One region of the Methylocaldum sp. genome, then DNA from elsewhere that is predicted to be linked to it. Evidence: riboswitches for the same ligand, from Rfam matches in the RefSeq annotation. Region 1 holds a riboswitch; each other region holds the start of a gene.

Region 1 (7,132 bases):
AGGAGTATGCCGTCGACAGGGCCGCGGCGCTGTGCCGGGACGCGGGCGTTCGACACGGCGTGATCAATCTGGGCGGCGACATCAAGTTGATCGGCTCGCGGGCGGATGGTAGTCCGTGGCGAGTCGGAATTTCTCACCCGCGCCAAAAAGGCTCGATGATCAAGACCCTGGCGTTGCGCGAAGGCGCGGTCGCGAGCAGCGGGGACTACGAACGCTGCATCGTCGTGGACGGTATCCGATACGGTCATGTGCTGAATCCCAAAAGCGGCTGGCCGGTACGCCATCTCGCCGCCGTCAGCGTGGTGGGGGACTTCTGCGTGGTCGCCGGCAGCGCTTCGACCATCGCCATGCTCAAGGAGGAAAACGGTCCGGCCTGGCTGGACGCCATGGGCTTGCCGCATCTCTGGATCGACGTCGAGGGCAACGTGGGCGGCTCTCTGGCGGAATCGGCAGCTTATTCCAAATCGCGTTCAATCCGGAATTGATTTTCGTAGGGTGGGTGAGGCCGCAAGGCCGTAACCCACCGAGCGGCCTCGGACCTGTCCTGAGCCAAGTCGAAGGGTCGGTGGGTTACGCTGAGCCGAGGGGCTATCCCACCATCGATGGGTTTCGCTTCGCTCTACCCATCCTACGATGAATGTTCATTCGCATGCCGAATGGAATTATTCGTGGGTCGGCAATCCTTTGCCGACTTCGCTTGGCTGTCAACCCGTTACGTCGGGAAAGGATTCCCGACGTAACGAGGCCGCATCATTGCAATCGGCTCCCCCCTCGCCCGACTTCCTCCTCATGCGCGATATGCCGCTGAATGCTGGGGCATATACCTCATTTCCCGGATTCCGGCCTATTTGTAAAGCCTTGGAAGCACCGTAGTGCCTCGATTTGGACACTGGCACGACACTTGTTAAGTATCGGTTGCGCTTAGCTTGCACTTCTTACTCCATTCGGCATGCGAATGAACGTTGCGTAGGGTAGGTTACGGCCACCCTTCGAAAATCAATTCCGGATTGGAAGCGATTTGGAATTACACCGTTTTGCGGCGCGAACGGCTGAAGCGAAGGGGTATGAGCAATGCGGGTTAACGGCGTGGTATCTCAACTTCCAACTTGCAGGGATTCATATGAAACAAACCAGATTGGCCAGGGCGATCGCAATGGCGGTTGCCGGCTCGGCCCTTTCTTTAGGGGTTGTTGCCGAGGCATCGGCACACACGATGTACAACACCTACAACGCCGGAACGCCCGCTACCGATGGGGGAACCGACGGCTGGGTCTATGGCGGTATAAACAATCCGACCTATCCGACGGTATCGCCGGGTTGGGTGGGAACCGCCAGCCCGACGACGCTGCCGTTCGGTTACACCGGTTCTTCGGCGTTGAACTGGGCGGCCGAACTCCATAACGCGGGTGATTCGCTGGAAATTTCCAGGGCAGATGCGCAAGCGAGATATGGCGTTGCAGCGGATATCGATACAGCTAGAGGCGCCTGGCTCGACGCGGGAGCAACCCCTCAGGGCTGGTCGCACACCACCGATATCGGGTTGTTGATGTCGCACAGCGATGCTTATGTCACGCTGAATCTCTCCGCCGTCAATTCGGAAATTGCCAACTTCGGGATTACGGTATTTACCGGTATGGACACCGGTACCGGCTATGAGAACCATCAGGCATGGAATAGCCCGATTCAAGGCTTAGATTTCACCGCGAGCGATCCGTTCGGCACCACCGGCGTAACTTATTTGACCCACGATTCAACCGTCGACGGGGTCAACGGTCTGACCTTCCTGGCGGAGGCCGGTCAGATTTATTCCATTTATCTGGGCGGTAGCGGCGGAGCCAATTGGAATCAAAACAAGGATCTTTACGTCTTGAACATCACGTCTTCTCCGGTTCCGATACCGGCCGCCATTTGGCTGTTCGGCAGTGCTTTGGCCGGGATGGGATTCGTCGGGCGGCACAGACACAAGGCCGTCGCCGCATGATGCGGGACAAGGCGGTCGAGCTTGCCTTCGAGGCTGGGCGCACCATGTGGCATGCGCCGGTGTCGGCGATATCCGGCCGTTTCATCGCCTCGGCCTCAGCCGATCGCCGCTTTGAAACGGTGTAGTGAAAGAGCTGGCTGACTGACCCTCCGGATGATTTGGGTCGCCACATGCTGGAATACCCGCACTACAAACATGGGATATCCCGCAGCTTCCGTTAGGTTCGTCATAGAAATGGCGCTATATCAACGGTTTACCTCAGGCGCGCTTATTGCTCTTGGGGTATCGGCCGGTTCGACCGAATTCCGGTTCGAACGCGCTTTGTGCTACGGAAAACCGGAAAACCATTGCCGGGGAAGGGGAGCGTAGACCGTAGCGGGGCGGAGTCCCTTTTGCACCTGCCACTCCCGCCGCGAGGCGGGTTCGGAAAGCCACGGGTCTTGTGAGTTTGATCCCAAGACGGCCGGGCCGCCTCCCTCGGTGATGGGGAGATCGGAGCGCCTTCCGCTTTTGACGGGAGCGCTGCGGACATCGCTGCCTATGTGAAAACAAAGACCAACTCCATAGAACAGCACGAGGTAATTTCCTATGTCCAAAAACAAAAACAAACTGACCAAAGCGGTGGCCATGGCCCTCGCCGGTACCGTCTTGTCCGTAGGCGCCGTTTCCGGCGCCCAGGCGCATACGATGTACAACACCTTCACCACCACTGAGCTGTCCGCCACCGACGGCTGGAACTATGGGGGTATAGGCAATCCGACCTATCCGACGGTATCGCCGGGTTGGGTCGGAACCGCCAGTGCCACCACGCTGCCTTTCGGCTATGCCGGTACGTCTCATCTGAACTGGGCGGCCGAGCTTCACTCCGCGGGCAACACGCTCGAAATCTCGAAAGCAGATGCAGTAACGCGTTACGGCTTCGCCGCGGAAATCGATACCGGCGCCGGGGCCTGGCAGGACGCAGGCGTCAATGGCAGCGGAGTTCCGACAGCCAACGGGCCGACCGGCTGGAGACATCAGACCGATATTGGCTTGATCAAGGCCGAAGAAACTATGTGGGTAACACTGAATCCCGTGGTGGTTACGGGAACCGGCTACGACATTCAGAACTTTGGCATCACCGTCTTCACCGGCATGGACTCCGGTACCGGCAGTTACTCTCATCACGGCTCCTGGAACTGCCCCGGATGCACACCCGCGAAACCTTACGAAGCCGATAACCCGTTCGGCACCGTAGGACTGAGCTACTTGACTCACGATGGCACCGTCGACGGTGTAGACGGTTTGACCTTTCTGGCCCTGGCCGGTCAGGTTTATTCCATCTACCTGGGCGGCGCCGGCGTGGGGAACTGGAGTCAGAACATCGCGGAGTACAGCTTGAATATCAGCACCGCACCGGTTCCGGTCCCCGCGGCGGTTTGGCTGTTCGGCAGCGCCCTCGCGAGTTTGGTCACGCTGGGACAGCGCCGCAAGAACGTCATGGCCGTTCCCGCCTGAAACAAGACCTCGACGTATGTACACGCCTTCCTTTCCGCGCTCTAAGCGGGGAACTTTTGTGTGGAATCACCCATGAGACTGCGTGATTTGCCACGTCGGTGGCGTTTGCATGCGATTTATCTGTTTGATTAGCAATGATTATTTAGTGGCATATTTATTGTTTCAGCAAAGGCCGGGTCCGCCGCTTAGGGGGCTCATAAAAAGACGCGATACACACGGATTCGCAAGGAATCGGCTGGCAGGGATCGCCCGAGGGATCTTTGTCGGGATGGACCGCCGTTAGGTCTGTCCGAATCGCCACACCCGCCGCGAGGCGGGGCCGGAAAGCTTCGGGTCTCGATGCTATGGAGTATTCGAGACGGCCGAGCCGCCTCCTAGTGTGATGGGGAGGACCGCGGCGCAGCTCCATTGGGTACGGTGAAGCGCCGCGGACATCACTGTTAACGAGCTTTTGGACGACCACTAACAGTGACGAGGACGAATCATAGTATGAAAACCACGGCAACAATACTGGCCCTCGCGGGAATGCTCGGGGGAACATTGGTCGCTGCGCCCGAGGCTCACGCGCACGCCACGTTCAACATCGCCGGTTACGGCGACGGCACCGGCGGCAGCATCAACGGCGCCGACGGAATGCCGGGCACCGACGCGAGCGGCGTTTGGACCAACGGCGGTGTCGGCTATACCGGGAGTTTGCCCGTCATGTGGTATGCGGGCATGCACAGCGCGGCGGCGGCCGGCCGCACCATCGAGACCGGCACGCCCACATCCACCAACGGCAGCAGCCTGCAGCGGCAGATTGCCAACTATAACAACAATAACGATCCCGACCTTCCCACGGATCGAATGCTGCGGGTCGGCGGCCTTTCCTGGTCCGATCCCGACAACGGCGGACAGGGTTGGGGCCATGGAGCGGACTTCGGCCTGATCCATTGGTCCTGCGGCGGCAGCGCCCAGGGCTGCGTGGATGCCGGAGTATCGCAATTCAAAATCACTCTGGCGGACGACCTTGCCGACGGCGGCGCCAACCTCAAACTCGGCTACGCGCTTTATGGCGGCTGGGATACCGGTGCCGGCGCTTCTAGGCACGATACCTTCTTTACCGATCCGACCCCGGTAAACAATCCGCTGGGCTCCGACGATCTCACCCTGCTCGGTTGGGGCGTGGCATCCTCGGTCGGCGAGACCTTGTCGCAGGTATTCGACCTCGACACCACTTATGGGGGCGAATACACGATCATCATAGGTGCCTTGGGCGGCGTAGCCGGCAATTATCAATTGACAGTCCAGCCGGTTCCGATTCCCGCTGCCGTATGGCTGTTCGGCAGTGCCTTGGTTGGCGTATTTACCATCGGCCGCCGGACTTCGAAACCGACTCCGGCATAACTTGGCAACCAGAGAGGCAAGAGTGCCCGGGTGGAACGATCTCCCGGGCTCATCCGATCGATCTGGCCATAGAGCATTGATATGTCCCGGCTCATCCGAACACGGCAGACGCGTGCTCAAAGCGATGCCGGAGGCCTTGGGGTTGATGACCGGTTTCGGCGGGTGCCGTAACCATTCGTTTAACAATAATTTCAACGTAGTGACAGGGCCGTCCAATGCGGGCGGTGTCCGACACCTCCTCGCGACCAAGGTTTCGCAACGGCCGAGCAAGGCTCAGCGGTTCGCGCGTTGGTCGTCCATAGGAGTGGGATCGCCGTCTGTATAGCTACGTTCTTCCAATAAATCCGATCCTGGTACGAGTCCGTGAATAAAAATACGTTTCCACTTTTGGCGGCGCTGGCGCTCATGCTTGGGGGTACGGTCGCCTACCTGCTGCTTACCGATACCGAAGTTTCCAAGTCGGAGCTGGTCACAGGCCACGGCGATGTCGAAACCCTGAAGAACGCGTACAGCCGCTGGAAAACCGCTTATGAAGCTGACGGCGGCGATCGTTTTCTGACCATCCCGCTCGGTTATTCGAAAGCCTTATCCGGAGAATTCAGCCGGGCGCAGGGACGCATGCGGCTCGACCTGCTGGAGGGATGGGTGACGGTCGAAGTCAGCGGACTCGATGCGGGAGGCTACGAGGTTTGGCTGGTCGATAATAAAACCGGCTGGCACAAGGCGGGCGGACAGGAGAAGGCCAACGCCATGCAGAGGCTCGGCCGTCTCGAACCGAACAGTGAAGGGAAACGGATCTTGAAGACCCGTCTCGACGGCTTGGCCATGAGCGGATTTACCCTGGATCTGGTTGCCATTACCCGAGAGGAAGGGAATCCTGAAGAGGGGGGCGTGCTGTTCGGTACGCCGGGCTTCATGCAGAGACTTTATTACGGCGACAAGCCCTGGACCGTGACCCGTGTGGGCAACTTGCCGAGCACTCCCCAGCAGCATAGCGGTGGCGCGGCGAAGCCGTTCGACTTCATGCTGCCCAAGCTCGCTCACGCCGATGCCAGAGAGCGGAACGATCTCGATGCGGTTCTCGGCGCGGAGATTGCCCGAGGGCGGGAGATTTTTCTGAACGAAACCTTCGGCGGCAACGGACGCACCTGCGCCACCTGCCATCGGCCGGACAACAATCACACCATCGACCCGAAATACATCGTCAAGCTTCCGAAGGACGATCCCCTGTTCGTGGCCGAATACGACCCTGCGCTCAAGGACTTGGAAAAGCCGCAATTGCTGCGTCAACTCGGCCTGGTCCTTGCCAATGTGGACGGCTTCGACCGGCCCGGCGTCATGCGCAGCGTGCCTCATACCTTGGCCCTGGCGGCGTCGATCGGCACGGAAACTCTGGCGGACGGCGGCGAGTTCGAGGAAGACGCGAAATTTGCCAACGCCATTGGCTGGTCGGGGGACGGCGCGCCGGGAGACGGCTCCCTGCGGCTGTTCGCGCAAGGCGCCATCGCCCAGCATATGACCCGAACGCTCAATCGGGTTCCGGGTGTCGATTTTCGTCTGGCCACCGACGAGGAATTGGACGCCCTGGTCGCCTATATGCTGTCCCTGGGGCGCAGCGAGGACATCGTGCTGGCTGACCTGACGTTCACCTCTCCGTTGGTGGAGCGCGGCAAGCAGCTGTTCGACACCAAGGAAAATCCCGTCGACGGCAGTGGCAATCCGATCTTCGGTCAGACGGCCAATTGCAATGGCTGCCACCAAAATGCCGGTGCCAACAGTTCGACCACCAAGAAGAATCCGACGCGTGACAGCGGCGTGGAAAACATGCGGGATCAACCGGCGCACCTGGTCGATGCCAGCATTCCTTATGATGGGGGATTCGGCAAAGAGGAGCACCACGCAAGAATCGACTGCGGTCCCGACTACGACCAGCCCTGCTACGGAGACGGGCGGTTCAACACCCCGTCATTGGTCGAAGCTGCGGATACGGCGCCTTTCTTCCACAACAATAGCGTCAGCACGATCGAGGAAGCGGTGGCCTATTACAACACCGATGCGTTCAATAATTCGCCCGGCTCATTGACGTCGTCCGGCAAGAACCGGCACGTCAAGCTCGACTCGTCCCAGGTCGTCGCCGTCGCGATGTTCCTGCGAACCATCAACGCGCTCGAAAACATACGGAGTTCCAATCGGATGGATCTGCAAGCGCAGAGCCTGAGCGACCGGAGCGCGACAGACATCATCCGATTGGCGGCGGCCGACACGAAG
Region 2 (6,175 bases), on a different contig from region 1:
GGGCAAGGACAGCGCCGCAGCAGACGCGGAACGGCGATTGACCAAAACCCGTGCCGATAACGGCGAACCCATCGGGATGGACCGGCTTTGACCGCCCCATGGGTTGGCGGAATTCCAGTCGAAAAAATGCTTCGAAACGATGATGCCGTTCTATGAGGAAGATCTCGCCTATGTTCATCACGTCGGCTTCCCCGATCTGGTGGATGCCGCCGGCGATGAGTTGCTGGCGCTGTTCCGCGCCACGGGTCTCGATTCCGGCCTGATAATCGATCTGGGTTGCGGAAGCGGAACCTGGGCGAGGAAACTGCTGGAGCACGGATATTCGGTTTTGGGCGTCGATGTTTCCGCGCCGATGATCGAACTGGCCCGGCGTACAGCGCCCGAAGCACAGTTTCAAACCGCATCGCTGTACGATGTGGACTTCCGCCCTTGCGCCGCGGTCACGGCCCTGGGCGAAGCCCTGAACTATTGTGCCGACGGAGCGCCGTCGGAAGCGCGCCTTGACCGCTTGTTCCGGAACATCGCTTCCTGTCTGCCGAAAGGCGGCGTTTTCGCATTCGACATCCTTGTCCGCTCGGACGGCGAACCCATGCACTATCGCTCCTGGCGCAAAGGGCCGGATTGGGCGGTGTTGGTGGAGATATCCGAACAGCCGCAGGAAAACCTGTTGATTCGGGACATTACCGTGTTCAGGAAAGGCGGCCACGGCTACCGCCGTTCCGAGGAGCGGCACCGGATCGGCGTTTTGGGCGGCGCCCAAATCGAACGTCTTCTCGCCGGCGCCGGTTTCGAGGTGACCGTCTCACCCCATTACGGCCGCCATCCTCTGGCTCAACGACGCTTGGCATACATCGCCTACAAGAGATCGGATGAAGGACTGCGTCCTGAAGGATAGGCACGAGAACCGAAGAAACCAAGGTATCTTCAAGCACGCAGCGACCGTTTGTGCGGCCGGCAAATGATGCTGATTTGGCGGCCCAGACGAAGTCCAATAATCCATGGTCCGCTGAACGTAGTCCATGGATTACAAATATCGGGAAATATTCCCGCAAAAGCATGAATCACGCAGTTTGTCCCGAATATCCCTGGTGTATTTGTCGATTGCCATCGAATAATTACGTTGTATGCCTTAAGCCTTGCGGGATTTCACAGGACAGACGATTAATGTCAAATAAGACAACAGATTATGATGATGTCATGCGCATTGAATTGCGGCATTTAACCTGCTCCCCACATAATGCGGTATGTCGCGCATTGATATCCGCCATGGGCGCCGGGATACCTACGCATTAACGATACATTTGTTAATGCACTGATACTCGCTGCCTCTTTCCCGTGACATGCCTGTAAATTGGCATGTGTTCCCAGGTAAATTACGCTTTGCTTCCACCGTTCCCCGGTATTTTCAAATTACAGCTTGTTAGTCTCGGAATACCCCTGCTCACTGGCACGGTATCTGCTTTAGCAGCTTGACTTGCCCGATAAGAACGCCAGTTTTCGAGCCTTATTGTCATTGTCATTTCGGCGGTTCTTATCAGCGACGACTGGCGGTTGGGCGCATGCCTGTCCGTTGGCCCAGGATGATATCGGTCTCAGGGACGAGACGCCTTCGCCACCTCCGCCGCGAGGCGGACTCGGAAAGCCGCGGGTCTTGGTATTCAAGACAGCCGGGCCGCCTCTCCTGTGAGAGTTATTCAAGGGCTATGGATTTCTCGAGCCTGCCGCACAACCTCTCGATGTTTCAAATCACAGGAAAAAATCCATGCAAAAATTTGGGGTCAAGAAAATGCAGATCCGACAGACCATTCTCGCAGCGGCTGCCCTGATCATGGCCAATTCGGCCGATGCCGGTGTGTTGCACGGGGGAACTTTTAGCGTTACCTATGCCAACCCGAACAACCTGTTGGAAGGACTAACCATCGGTCCTGGCGGGCTAACCGAATATTATGTCGCGAACTTCTTTCCCAAGGCGGTGGCCGATACTTACTCGACCATTGCGGATATCATAACGGTGCCCACCAACACCTACCCCGCGCCGTCAACGCTCGAATACGTCGTCAATCCCGCCGATCTGACCGGCACCGGAATTCCAACGGGCGCCGGCGGCCGCGCCAACAAGCCCACCACGTTGACCTGGGACGCCAGTCAGGATGCTTTGGTCGACTCGTCCGCCTTTATCGCCAACGGCCAGATCGGGTTGAACGGTGTCGTGATGACCCGTGGCAGTTTCACGGGTACATTGACGTCCGGAGATTACACCTTCGAATACAACGCGAGTCGAAATGACGGCGTCAACAGCGGCTGGACCTTGTGGAACAACACGAGCTTCAGAACGTCCACTTACGATGCCCGCAACATCAGCGTTACCACCAATGGCGATGAATTGCTCATGACCGGGGAACTCTGGTGGTCACCCAATATGACCGCTTTCCTGTTCGGCGGCGACGGCTCGAACTCCGCCGGTAAAGCCGCTACCTTCACTCTGGTTTCGCCTGCCGTGGTTCCGGTGCCGGCAGCGGTCTGGCTGTTCGGCAGCGGCTTGTTAAGCCTGCTGGCCGGCGCCCGCCGAAAGTCGGTCCAGGCGGCTTTATCCGCTTGATCGCCGAATAGAGGCCGTCGACCCGGGCTGCCGAGCCGCCCGGGGAGCCGTCTATCGCGTTTATCCGGCCAATCGGCCGGATAAACGCTCCCACCTTCGACCTGTTACGGACTTATCCTCATGACTACACGCCACCGACTCTCGCGATTCGGCAAAACTCTTGCACCCTGTTTGACATTTCTAGCCGCATGGTTGGCATTCCTTCCGGCAACGGCGACCGCCGCCACCGTTTCCGGCGGCGCATTGATCATGAACCTGGACCGGGATGCGCTGGCCGCCGCCGTCTCCTTGGACGCGACCGATGCGCCTTCCATATATCTGGAGGAATTTTTCGATGCACAAGCCGCGGCGGTGCGCAACAACGCGCAAATTTTGGAAGATCATATAGTGCCGGGCGTCGGCGAAATCCCGGCCACGGGTCTCGAATTCGCCGTCAACGGCGCTACCGTCGACGTCCCGGTCGGCCGGAGAACCAAGCCGACCACGTTGACGTTCGATCCGGGCGATTTCGCGGGCAGCGTCACCGGCGCGATCGGTCTTGGCGGCGTCAGCCGTTTCCGGATCGATACCGGATCGCCGAGCAACCGCATCGTCTCCGGAGACTACACCCTGGAATTCGACGCGGCCAACATCGATGCCGAGACCGGACGCTCCGGCTGGACGCTCTATAACCATTATTCTTTCCGGTCGGAATCCTTCAACTTGTTCAACGTGGCGATGGGGCTCGACCCGAATTCGTTCACCCTGTCGGGCGAACTCGGGGTCGGGCCGGGATGGGAGCATTTTGGCGGCACCGTGGGCGCGATCGTCGGCGATTTCAGTTTTCAAACCACCGTGGTACCGGTTCCGGCCGCGGTGTGGCTGTTCGTATCGGGTCTCGCCGGATTCGGCCTGTTCGGCAGATCCCGGAGTTACCGCGCATGATACGGTCCGGTTTACGCAATCCACATCCGGGACGGCATGCCGCGGTGTGGTCCGGATGGATACTGGCGTTCGCATGCGCCGACGCCGCAGCGACGCATTCCGCTTTTGGTCCTTACATCAGCATCCAGGTCAACGTCGACGCGGCCGGTCAAAACATTACCGGCGATGCGGCCAACGAGCCCACCATGGCGATCAATCCGCTGGACCCCGGCAACATCGTCATCGCCTGGCGTCAGTTCGACTCCGTGCAGTCCTCCTTTCGCCAAGGCGGCTGGGCGCATAGCCAGGATGGCGGTTCCAGCTGGACCTTTCCGGGATCGTTGACGCCTGGACAAGGCCGAAGCAATCCGGTCATCGATGTGGATGCTCAGGGGAACTTTTACTTTCAGAGTCTGCGTTTCGACGAGCAAGGCATCTATATCGAAGACATTCAAGTCATCAAGTCGACCGACGGCGGGCGCAGTTGGCAAGAACCGGTATTCGCCCACGGACGAGGCGGCGACAAAGGCCAGCTCGCGGTAGACCGTAGCGGCGGAATCGGCGATGGCCATGTCTACGTCAACTGGCGCGAAACCGGCGATGACTACTGTTTCACCCGTTCCATCGACGGCGGAGCGAGCTTCGAACTGCCGGTGGGGATTCCCGGTAACCCGAGTTTCGGCACCATGGCGGTGGGGCCGGAAGGCGAGTTGTATATCGCCGGACGGCTCGAACCCAGTGAATGGGACGAAGAGACCCAGAATCGAAACCACTACCAGCACATTTTCTCGAAGTCCTTGGACGCGCGAGATCCGGATTCGATACCCACCTTTACGACGCAGATCCTGGATATCGGCGGTCCCGCTCCTTTATTCAATTTTCGAAACAATCCGAATCGGTACGGTCCCATAGGCGACGTTCAAGTCGACGTCGACCGATCCAACGGGCCGTTGCGCGGCAAGGTCTATGTGCTGGCGACGGTGGATCCGCCCGGCGAAGACAATCTGGACATCAAATTCGTCCGAAGCAGCGACGGCGGCGAGACCTGGTCGGCGCCGATCAGGGTCAACGACGACGAACCCAATAAAGATTCGTGGCAATGGTTCGGCATGATGGGGGTAGCTCCGAACTCGCGCATCGATGCCGTTTGGTACGACACGCGCGATAGCGGCAGCTATAACGTCTCGCGGTTGTATTACGCGTATTCATGGGACGGCGGCGCAACGTGGAGCAAAAACGTTCCGGTCAGCCAGCCTTTCGATACCACGATCGGCTATCCGCACGCTTCCCAAAAGATGGGGGACTATTCGACCCTGGTTTCCAGGAGGGACGGCGCAAGCGTTGCCTATACCGCAACCTTCAACGGCGAGCAGGACGTGTACTATCTGAACGTGTTTCCGGACTGCAACGAAAACGGCGTGTCGGACGTTCTGGATATCGAACAAGGCCGGGCCGGTGACGCCGATGCCGATCATATTCCCGATTCGTGCGAAACGACCCCGCTGGCCGGCGATCTGGACGGCGACGGGGATATCGATCGCCTGGATATCGACCTGATCCTCGCCGTGCGGAATCAATCCGCGTCCGGTCCGGACGATCCCCGCGATATCGACAAGAACGGTACGATCGACGCGCTCGATGCCCGCAAGCTGACCTTGTCGTGTACCCGTCCTCGGTGCGCAGCCGAGTGAGGCATGGATACCTCGCCCTATCCATCGACGGAAACTCGGAAAACCCGGTTTCTGCCCATGGTTCGCGTCGTCGACGAGCGATCGTTCGTCCTGAACTTGGCCAAGAACCGGATCGGAGTTTCCCGAAATCTTTCCCTCAAGGAACTCGTTAACAGGAAACTATCAAGATGCTCGACCGTTACTGTAAGCCTTTAATAGCTGCGCTGTTGCTGTCCGCATCGGGACTCGCCGAGTCCGCGATCACACTGGGGGTCATGCCGGTGGGCCGAACCGGGTGGTCGGTCGCGGTCGGCATCACGATATCCGGACTAGGCGCCGGCGAAGCGCCCTCGCTAGGCAGCTACGATCTGGATCTCAATTTCGATAGCAGCCATTTGGAATATGTCGGTACCAGTTTCGGCGATCCGGTGCTAGGGGACGAACTGGATGTTCTCGATTTCGGGGCAAACGTCACTTCGGTCGGGTCAAGCGGTAGCGGGGTGCTGAACCTGTTCGAACTGTCCTTTGATTCGCCGGAGGACTTGAATACCCTGCAGGCCGACAGTTTTACCCTGGCGGTAGTTAATTTTAATTTCCGGCAAGCCGGCAGCAGCCCATTGAGACTGGCCGTCAACGCACTCGGCGACGCGGACGGAAATGCGTTGACGGCCAACGTGTCGTCCGCGACCGTCGCTCCGGTCCCGCTGCCCTCCGCGTTATGGCTGATGGCCACCGGTTTGGCCGCGGTTTTTCGCGGCCGGGCGCATACAACGAATTGATCGGCTCTCAGCACCGAAGATAGGTGTTTATTAACCCGGCCTATAAATATAGGTCGGGTTAATCCGGGGCAGGGATGCCCCGGCGCGGCGACAAGCCGCGTGAGCCCAGGCCGGGCGTGTACCGGCTTGGGCGGCGGCCCTAAATACCAGGAGGGTATTTACGGGCCTGATCAATAAAGGACCGCACGGTTTGTTTCCGAGCCAGCCGGGCAACCCTGAATCTG
Region 3 (7,132 bases), on a different contig from region 1:
GGGCGCGGTGTACGACGCGAACCAGGGCCAAAAAGCCTGGTCCGTCTGCACCGACGCGACTACCGCAGCGGACAAGGTGGCCTGCTTCTCCAATACGGCGTCTTTTCTGACCTTGCTGGCGCCGGGCGCAATGATCAGCGCCGCCGGCTGGATCGCCGGCGGAACATCGCAGGCCACGCCTCATGCTGCGGGCGCGGTGGCCGTGCTGCGTGCGGCATTCCCTTCGGAGACGCTGGATCAGACCGTCGCCCGCCTGACCGGGAACGGCATCGCGGTCACCGACACCCGGCCTGCGGCTCCCATCACCAAGCCGCGCATAGACTTCACGGGCCTTTTTCCGGCCCCCGCCAACGACCGCTTCGCGAACCGCATCGCGCTGAGCGGCGCTTCGGGGCAAACCAACGGCTCGAACGAGTTCGCGAGCAAGGAGGCCGGGGAGCCCAATCACGCCGGGAACGCCGGCGGAAAATCCGTCTGGTGGACATGGACCTCGCCCGGCTCGGGCCAACTGGCGCTGGATACCTCGGGCAGCGCCGTCGATACCCTGCTGGCCGTCTACACCGGAACGGCGGTCAACGGCTTGGCGGCAAAAGCTTCCAGCGACGACAGCGGCGGGCCTCAGAGCCAGGTCGGTTTGGCCGTGCAGCCCGGAACGACCTACCAAATCGCCATGGACGGCAAAAACGGCGCCTATGGCACCATCGTCCTCCACTGGAATTTCATCGAGAACGCCGCGGATCTCTCGGTCACCTTGTCGGACAATCCGGACCCCGTTCTTCAAGGAGGCGAACTGGTTTATTCCGCCACCGTGACCAACCAAGGCCCCGCTGTGGCGGCCGGAGCGAGCCTGACCGACGCACTTCCGGCCGGCGTGAGTTTCCTCTCGGCGTCTCCCGGCTGTTCCCACCTGGCAGGTACGGTCACCTGCAACCTCGGCGACCTCCCGTCCGGCGGTTCCGCCAACGCAACGATCAGCGTGCGGGCCGATGCCGCGGGTTCCATTCAGAATACTATCCAAGCCGCTTCCGCCACGCCGGACGGGAATCCGGCCAATGATGCGGCCTCGGCCGACACCACGGTGACTGCCGCCGCCGATCTTGCGGTCACCGTGAACGATAGTCCCGACCCGGTCGCTGTGGGTGCTCAGCTCGCTTATCAGATCACCGTCATCAACTCGGGTCCCGCGGATGCTCAAGGCGTCACGGTGACTGATGCGCTTCCCTCGGGTGCGGTTTTTCTATCCGCCTCGGCCAACTGTACGCACAGCACTGGGGTCGTAAGCTGCGATCTGGGTCCGCTGACGAATGGCGGAGCCGGCACCGCTTTCATCAACGTTCAGCCCGTCGCCGCCGGCAGCCTGGTCAATTCCGTCAGCCTGAGCAGTCCGACAGCCGATCCGAATTCCGCAAACAACAGCGCCGGCGCGTCGACCACGGTCAATGACGCTTTCCCGCCTGAATCCGGCAACGACGGCGATATTCCCACGCTACCCCAATGGGGCATGGTGGTCATGGGCGCGATGCTCTGGCTTGGTCGCCTCGTGACGAAACGGATTATTCCATAAGGAATCTCTGATTAAGTCCTTCGACAGGCCTGTCCTGAACCAATCTCCGAACGGGCTTCCGTTTCGGAAACTGTCACGTGACCTTCAAACGGCGGTCACAAACGGCCGTTACCGTGTCTTCGCTCTACGGGACCGGCAGATTTTCCGTTGAAAGCCCCCGTGATCGATTTCTCCGAAACAAAATTCCAAAAGGACAACAACATGATGCGCAAGGTATTGACCGGCGCGGTGCTTGCGGCGCTGGGCCCTGCCGCGTACGCCGCGACGCCGGTTTTCATCAATGAAATCCACTACGACAACGCCGGGACGGACGCTGGCGAAGCCATCGAGATCGCGGGGCCGGCCGGCACCGATCTGAGCGGCTGGAAAATCGTCCGCTACAACGGCAACGGCGGCGGCACGTACGCCACGCCCGCCGCGACCACGTCCGAAACCCTTTCCGGGACGATTCCGGACCTGGGCGGTACCGGCTACGGCGTGATCACGATCGCTTACAACCAGGACGGATTGCAGAACGGCGCCCCGGACGGCATCGCCCTGGTGGATGCGTCCAATCAAATCGTTCAGTTTCTGAGTTACGAAGGAGTCTTCACGGCCACCAACGGGCTTGCCAACGGCCTCACCAGCACCGATATCGGCGTCGGCGAAAGCAGTTCCACACCGGTCGGCGGATCCTTGCAGCTCACCGGAAACGGCACTTCCTACGAGGACTTTGCCTGGGCGGCGTCAGGCGAGAACACCTTCGGTGCGCTCAATGCCGGGCAGTTCTTCGCTTCCGCTCCGCCCCCGCCATCCTCCGTCAGCCTGATCAGTACGGTGCAGGGTACCGGCCTGTCCAGTCCCGTCGCAGGTGCGGCCGTGACGGTGGAGGCCATTGTTGTGGGCGACTTCCAGGGCGCGACCGAATTGAGCGGCTTCTTCGTTCAGGAGGAGCCGGCGGATTACGACGCCGATCCCGCTTCGTCCGAAGGCTTGTTCGTCAATTCCACTATCGCTGTCGATCAGGGCGATTGGGTGCGGGTGACCGGAACCGTGACCGAAACCAACGGCCTGACGACGCTGAACGCCTCCTCGGTAACCGTACTCGCCAGCGGAAACCCGCTGCCGGCGGCGACGCCCGTAACCCTGCCCTTCGACGGATCGGCCACCGACCGGGAGCGCTACGAAGGCATGCTGATCAACTTGCCCCAGAGCTTGACCGTCACCGAAAACTTCCAGCTGGGCCGCTTCGGCCAGATCGTGGTGTCCTCGGACGGTCGCCTTCGGAATCCGACGCACGTCGCTTTGCCTGGCGCGGCGGCGAATGCGGTGGCGGCGGCCAACGACCTGAATCGGTTGTTCGTGGATGACGGCTCCAACGTCCAGAATCCCGACCCGGTGATTTTCCCGGCTCCCGGCTTGAGCGCCGGCAACACGCTACGGAGCGGCGACACGCTGACCGGCGCGACCGGGGTGATGAGCTACGCCTTCGGTGCTTTCCGCCTGCTGCCCACGGCGGAACCCCTGTTCGTGGCGGACAATCCGCGCCCCGCGGTTCCGCCCGCGTTGCCCGGCATCGGATCGCTCCGCATTGCCAGTTTCAACGTGCTGAACTACTTCAACGGCGACGGCTTCGGCGGCGGATTCCCGACGGCCCGCGGCGCCGAGAACCCGGCCGAGTTCACCCGCCAGAAGGACAAGATCGTCCCCGCCATCCACGGCCTGAACGCCGACGTGATCGGCCTCATGGAAATCGAGAACGACGACGATGCTTATCCGGCGATCCAGGATCTGGTGGACAGCCTCAACGTCTATGCCGGGTCCTCTCAGTACGCCTTCATCGACACCGGTATCGTCGGCACCGACGAGATCCGCGTGGCGCTGATCTACAAGCCGGCGAAAGTGAGCCCGGTCGGGTCGTTCGCGATCCTGGACTCCTCGGTCGATCCCGATTTCATCGACACCAAGAATCGGCCCGCGCTGGCCCAGACCTTCCTGGACAAGCTGTCCAACAAGAAGCTGACGGTGGTCGTGAATCACTTGAAGTCCAAAGGCTCGGCTTGCACCGACGTGGGAGACCCGGACGTGGGCGACGAGCAGGGAAACTGCAACCTGACCCGGACCGGGGCTGCCCAGGCCCTGGCCGACTGGCTGGCGGCGGATCCCACCGGGAGCGGCAACACCGATGCCCTGGTCATCGGCGATCTGAATGCCTACGCCAAGGAAGATCCCATCCGGACCCTGGAACAGAACGGCTTTACCAATCAGGTCGCGGCTTTCCTTGGCGAGGACGCGTATTCGTACGTGTTCGACGGCGAAGCAGGCTATCTGGATCATGCCCTGTCCAGTTTGACGCTCACTTATCAGGTCAAGGGCGTCGCGGAATGGCACATCAACGCGGACGAGCCAATCGCGCTCGACTACAACACCGACTTCAAGACGCCGGATCAGGTCACCAGCTTCTACAGTGCCGATCCGCATCGTTCGTCGGACCACGATCCGGTCGTGGTGGAAGTGCTGGTGCCGGGCGATCTCGACAAGGACGGCGACGTCGACGTAGCGGACCAGAACCGCTTCCGCTCCGCCTTGGGCAAGTGTTCGGGCCAATCCGGCTACTTGGCGGAGGCTAACTACGACGGCGTCGGCTGCGTGACCTATGCCGACTACCAGCGCTGGTATGGCCACTACGCTGCCTATCGTGTCAAGGCAGGCCTTTAAACAGCGATCGGCCGCCTCCTTGCAACGAGGCGGCCCTTTCCCCTAACTGGAGATAAACGATGTTGACTTTTAAAGCCCGCCTCGCAATTGCCATTCTGGGGCTATTGGCCGTGGCCCCTTCCCACTCGGCCGTGGTGTCGCTCAATTTGGTCGGGAATGCCCCCGTGCTGGTTGGCGACAGCTTCAGTATCGATTTAACGTTGACTCAGCCCTTCGATGGGTTGGACGCTTCCGATGAATTGCTGGCGTTCGGATTCGACACGGTGCTGAACGGTACCGCCGCTCAGTTCACCGGCGTCACGTATTCGCCGTCCTTCAGCGATGACAGCGGCCTGCTCGGACTGGATTTGGCGGGATCGGCCTTCCCCGGCATCCCCAATCTTCCGGCTAATCAGACACTGACTCTGGCGACGCTCAATTTCCAGGCGTTGTACGCCGGAAATATTGATTTGGGCGTGTTGGGCAATCCGTCCGAACCCAATCAAGGATTGTTCTTCAGCCTCTCGGGGCCGCTCGCCGCCAATGCCGGTCTGTCCTTGAGCATTCAGTCCAGCGCGGTTCCCGTACCGGCCGCCTTTTGGCTGTTCGCCAGCGGGATCTCGGGGCTGGTGGTGCGGAGTGCATGCCGAAAAAGTTGTACGATCGGCGCACTCAGTCTACGAAGATAGCCGTTGGGCCAACGGGTTTGTCGGCAAAGGATTGCCGACCTACGAATGCTTGAATCCATTCACCCGAGCCGAAGGCGCCAACGACGTCCGCCAAGCCTGTTTTGCCGTACGAGCGAGATGAAAACGCGCTAAGTCTACGAAGATAGGCTTTGATCCCAGCCGTTGCCAAAGCTAACCCGTCCCAATTCGCTCGGCTCTTCGTGTGGACGCGGGCCGGTGTACGGCTGGCGGAAACGTGATCAGGCTCCGAACCAAGGCCTTCCCGGCGGTTTTTCTCTTCGCCAAGCCCAAACGCGGCTTGGGCTTGGCTTACGAGCACCTCGAAGTTTTTCGAGGTGCCTGACCAACGGATGCAGGCGGCCGGGGACCAAGCGGGACCTGATCCGCCGATTCGACCTGGCGTATCGGCAGAGTGCCTTCGGTCTATCGCCATCCGCTGCCGCCGCGCCGCTTCCAGCACGAATGGTTTCCCCTCGCTGGCTCATCTCATCACCTGCGCACGAAGCTCGGCCTTGAACGGCTGTCTCGGTAATTTCGCCATCTCGTTCCACCACCAATCACCGGATTTACGCGATTGATGGTGTCCACTTTTTTGAGCCTGGCTCACTGGCTCATGGAGAAGGAGACTGGACAGAATCCACCTAATCGGTCTCCGACGAGTCATTTGTCATAAATTGATTACATAGATTTAACCAATCATTAACTGACGTGTAACAGTCTCGGCTTAATTTGACCGGGTATTTCGAAAAAATGAGCAAGGAGGCTTAGGTCGGTTACCGGTCACGTCAAGCTGTAGGACCAGCTGAACGTGTTTGCCGAAGAGCCACACCCGCCGTGAGGCGGGGCCGGAAAGCCACGGGTCTCGCGTTTGTCGAGATCGCCGGGCCGCCTCCCGAGTGATGGGGAGGACCGTGGCACCGCTCACCACCTGTGGGCAGAATCACGGACATCACTGTGAGTTCAACGTCAACACAGTGAAAAGGTAATTCGGATGAAACCAAGTAAGATCATTTCGGCGCTCGCTTTGACGGGCGTCGGATTCTCAAGTACTGCCGGTGCGGCAACCTTGCCGAACTGGGTGGGTACCGCGGACTACACCGTCGTGGGCGGTTCGGCCGGCGAAGCGGTCGGTCCCTTCGATACTTACGACTTCGCGGCGGGCGACGGCGGTCTGGCATTGCTCGTACCGGACACGATCGCCAATCCCTCCCAAATTACGGTGGGAGACATCTATTCAGGCGTGTACCAGTCTTACGTCACCAACCATCAGTTGGGCACCTCCACGGTGAGCAACCCCAAACTGAACGTCTCTTACGAGTTGACCACCCAGTCGGCTTTCCAAACACAAGTCACGAACGCGCAGAATCTGGGCAACGGGCTGTGGACCATCAACTTCCAGGTGTTGAGTGGCTCGCTGGACCTGTTTTTCGACAACGCCGTCAATCGCGACGTAACCGGTGACACGGGCATCACGGACGGCACCAATATTCTTAAGGGATCGGTGACGGGCGGAACCGGGGTCGTCACGGTAAGCACCCAGTTTCCTTCCGGTCTTGGCGTAACCTCGAGCGAATTTACCTTCGTCGGAAACACCAGTTTCTATGATTCGGCGGTATACGATCCCGATACCATCGGCGGCGGCCAGTCGTTGTTCTCCCTGTTCGTCAGAAACCCCACCGCACCTCCCGCCATCTCTTCCGTCGGCGGCATACCGGTTACATCGACGAGCATTCTCTACCAGGCGGATGGATCGCTCACGCTGACGGCGGTACCGGTTCCAGCGGCCTTCTGGCTGCTCGCTAGTGCCTTGGCCGGCATGAGCGTCATCTCTCGCCGTTCCAGCAAATTGGCTGCGTGAGCCTCGCATGGCAAGCCCATTTGGTGAATGGGCGAGGATTCGGTGCAAATCTGCTTCGCTGACTGCGGAAGCAGACGGCGCGGCCGAACGTCACAACCGGGCCGGCGCTTATCCCGGTCCGGTTCCTCGAGCCGACCGCCAGCCGGAACGGCCGAGGCCAGTGCTGCAATTATCATCCTCATGACGCAGCGTCGCTAAAAGTCCGCGACAACTCTTGAGGAACTTCACCCTCGGGCTCGAACACCGCGCGCGAGCCAGTTCGGCGCCGGCGAGCCCCCTCCGGCGCAGGGCTTCCAACAAGAGCTAGCCGACACCCGTTGTTTGTCCTCGGTGGCGGCAAAGTGG

The links. A riboswitch is a leader RNA that binds a small molecule or an ion and turns the genes downstream of it on or off. The one in region 1 is predicted to bind cyclic di-GMP.
Region 2: linked by a shared signal. The riboswitch ahead of ABJK70_RS17940 (hypothetical protein) and the one ahead of ABJK70_RS06825 (hypothetical protein) in region 1 are both predicted to bind cyclic di-GMP.
Region 3: linked by a shared signal. The riboswitch ahead of pepA (flocculation-associated PEP-CTERM protein PepA) and the one ahead of ABJK70_RS06825 (hypothetical protein) in region 1 are both predicted to bind cyclic di-GMP.

What each region holds. Positions count from the first base shown of each region.
Region 1 is NZ_JBDIVO010000048.1:1,416-8,547, reverse strand. It holds gene ABJK70_RS06840 (FAD:protein FMN transferase) at 1-485, shown strand, start outside; gene ABJK70_RS06835 (VPLPA-CTERM sorting domain-containing protein) at 1,121-1,981, shown strand; gene ABJK70_RS06830 (hypothetical protein) at 1,978-2,106, shown strand; cyclic di-GMP riboswitch class I at 2,372-2,457, shown strand; gene ABJK70_RS06825 (hypothetical protein) at 2,570-3,478, shown strand; cyclic di-GMP riboswitch class I at 3,765-3,853, shown strand; gene ABJK70_RS06820 (hypothetical protein) at 3,968-4,864, shown strand; gene ABJK70_RS06815 (hypothetical protein) at 5,228-7,132, shown strand, end outside.
Region 2 is NZ_JBDIVO010000256.1:278-6,452, reverse strand. It holds partial or broken gene ABJK70_RS17950 (hypothetical protein) at 1-91, shown strand, start outside; gene ABJK70_RS17945 (class I SAM-dependent methyltransferase) at 140-895, shown strand; cyclic di-GMP riboswitch class I at 1,602-1,680, shown strand; gene ABJK70_RS17940 (hypothetical protein) at 1,763-2,599, shown strand; gene ABJK70_RS17935 (VPLPA-CTERM sorting domain-containing protein) at 2,720-3,523, shown strand; gene ABJK70_RS17930 (sialidase family protein) at 3,520-5,193, shown strand; gene ABJK70_RS17925 (hypothetical protein) at 5,361-5,951, shown strand.
Region 3 is NZ_JBDIVO010000136.1:98-7,229, reverse strand. It holds gene ABJK70_RS12895 (S8 family serine peptidase) at 1-1,564, shown strand, start outside; gene ABJK70_RS12890 (ExeM/NucH family extracellular endonuclease) at 1,724-4,261, shown strand; gene ABJK70_RS12885 (hypothetical protein) at 4,321-4,929, shown strand; cyclic di-GMP riboswitch class I at 5,742-5,822, shown strand; gene pepA (flocculation-associated PEP-CTERM protein PepA) at 5,921-6,787, shown strand; partial or broken gene ABJK70_RS12875 (hypothetical protein) at 7,012-7,132, opposite strand, start outside.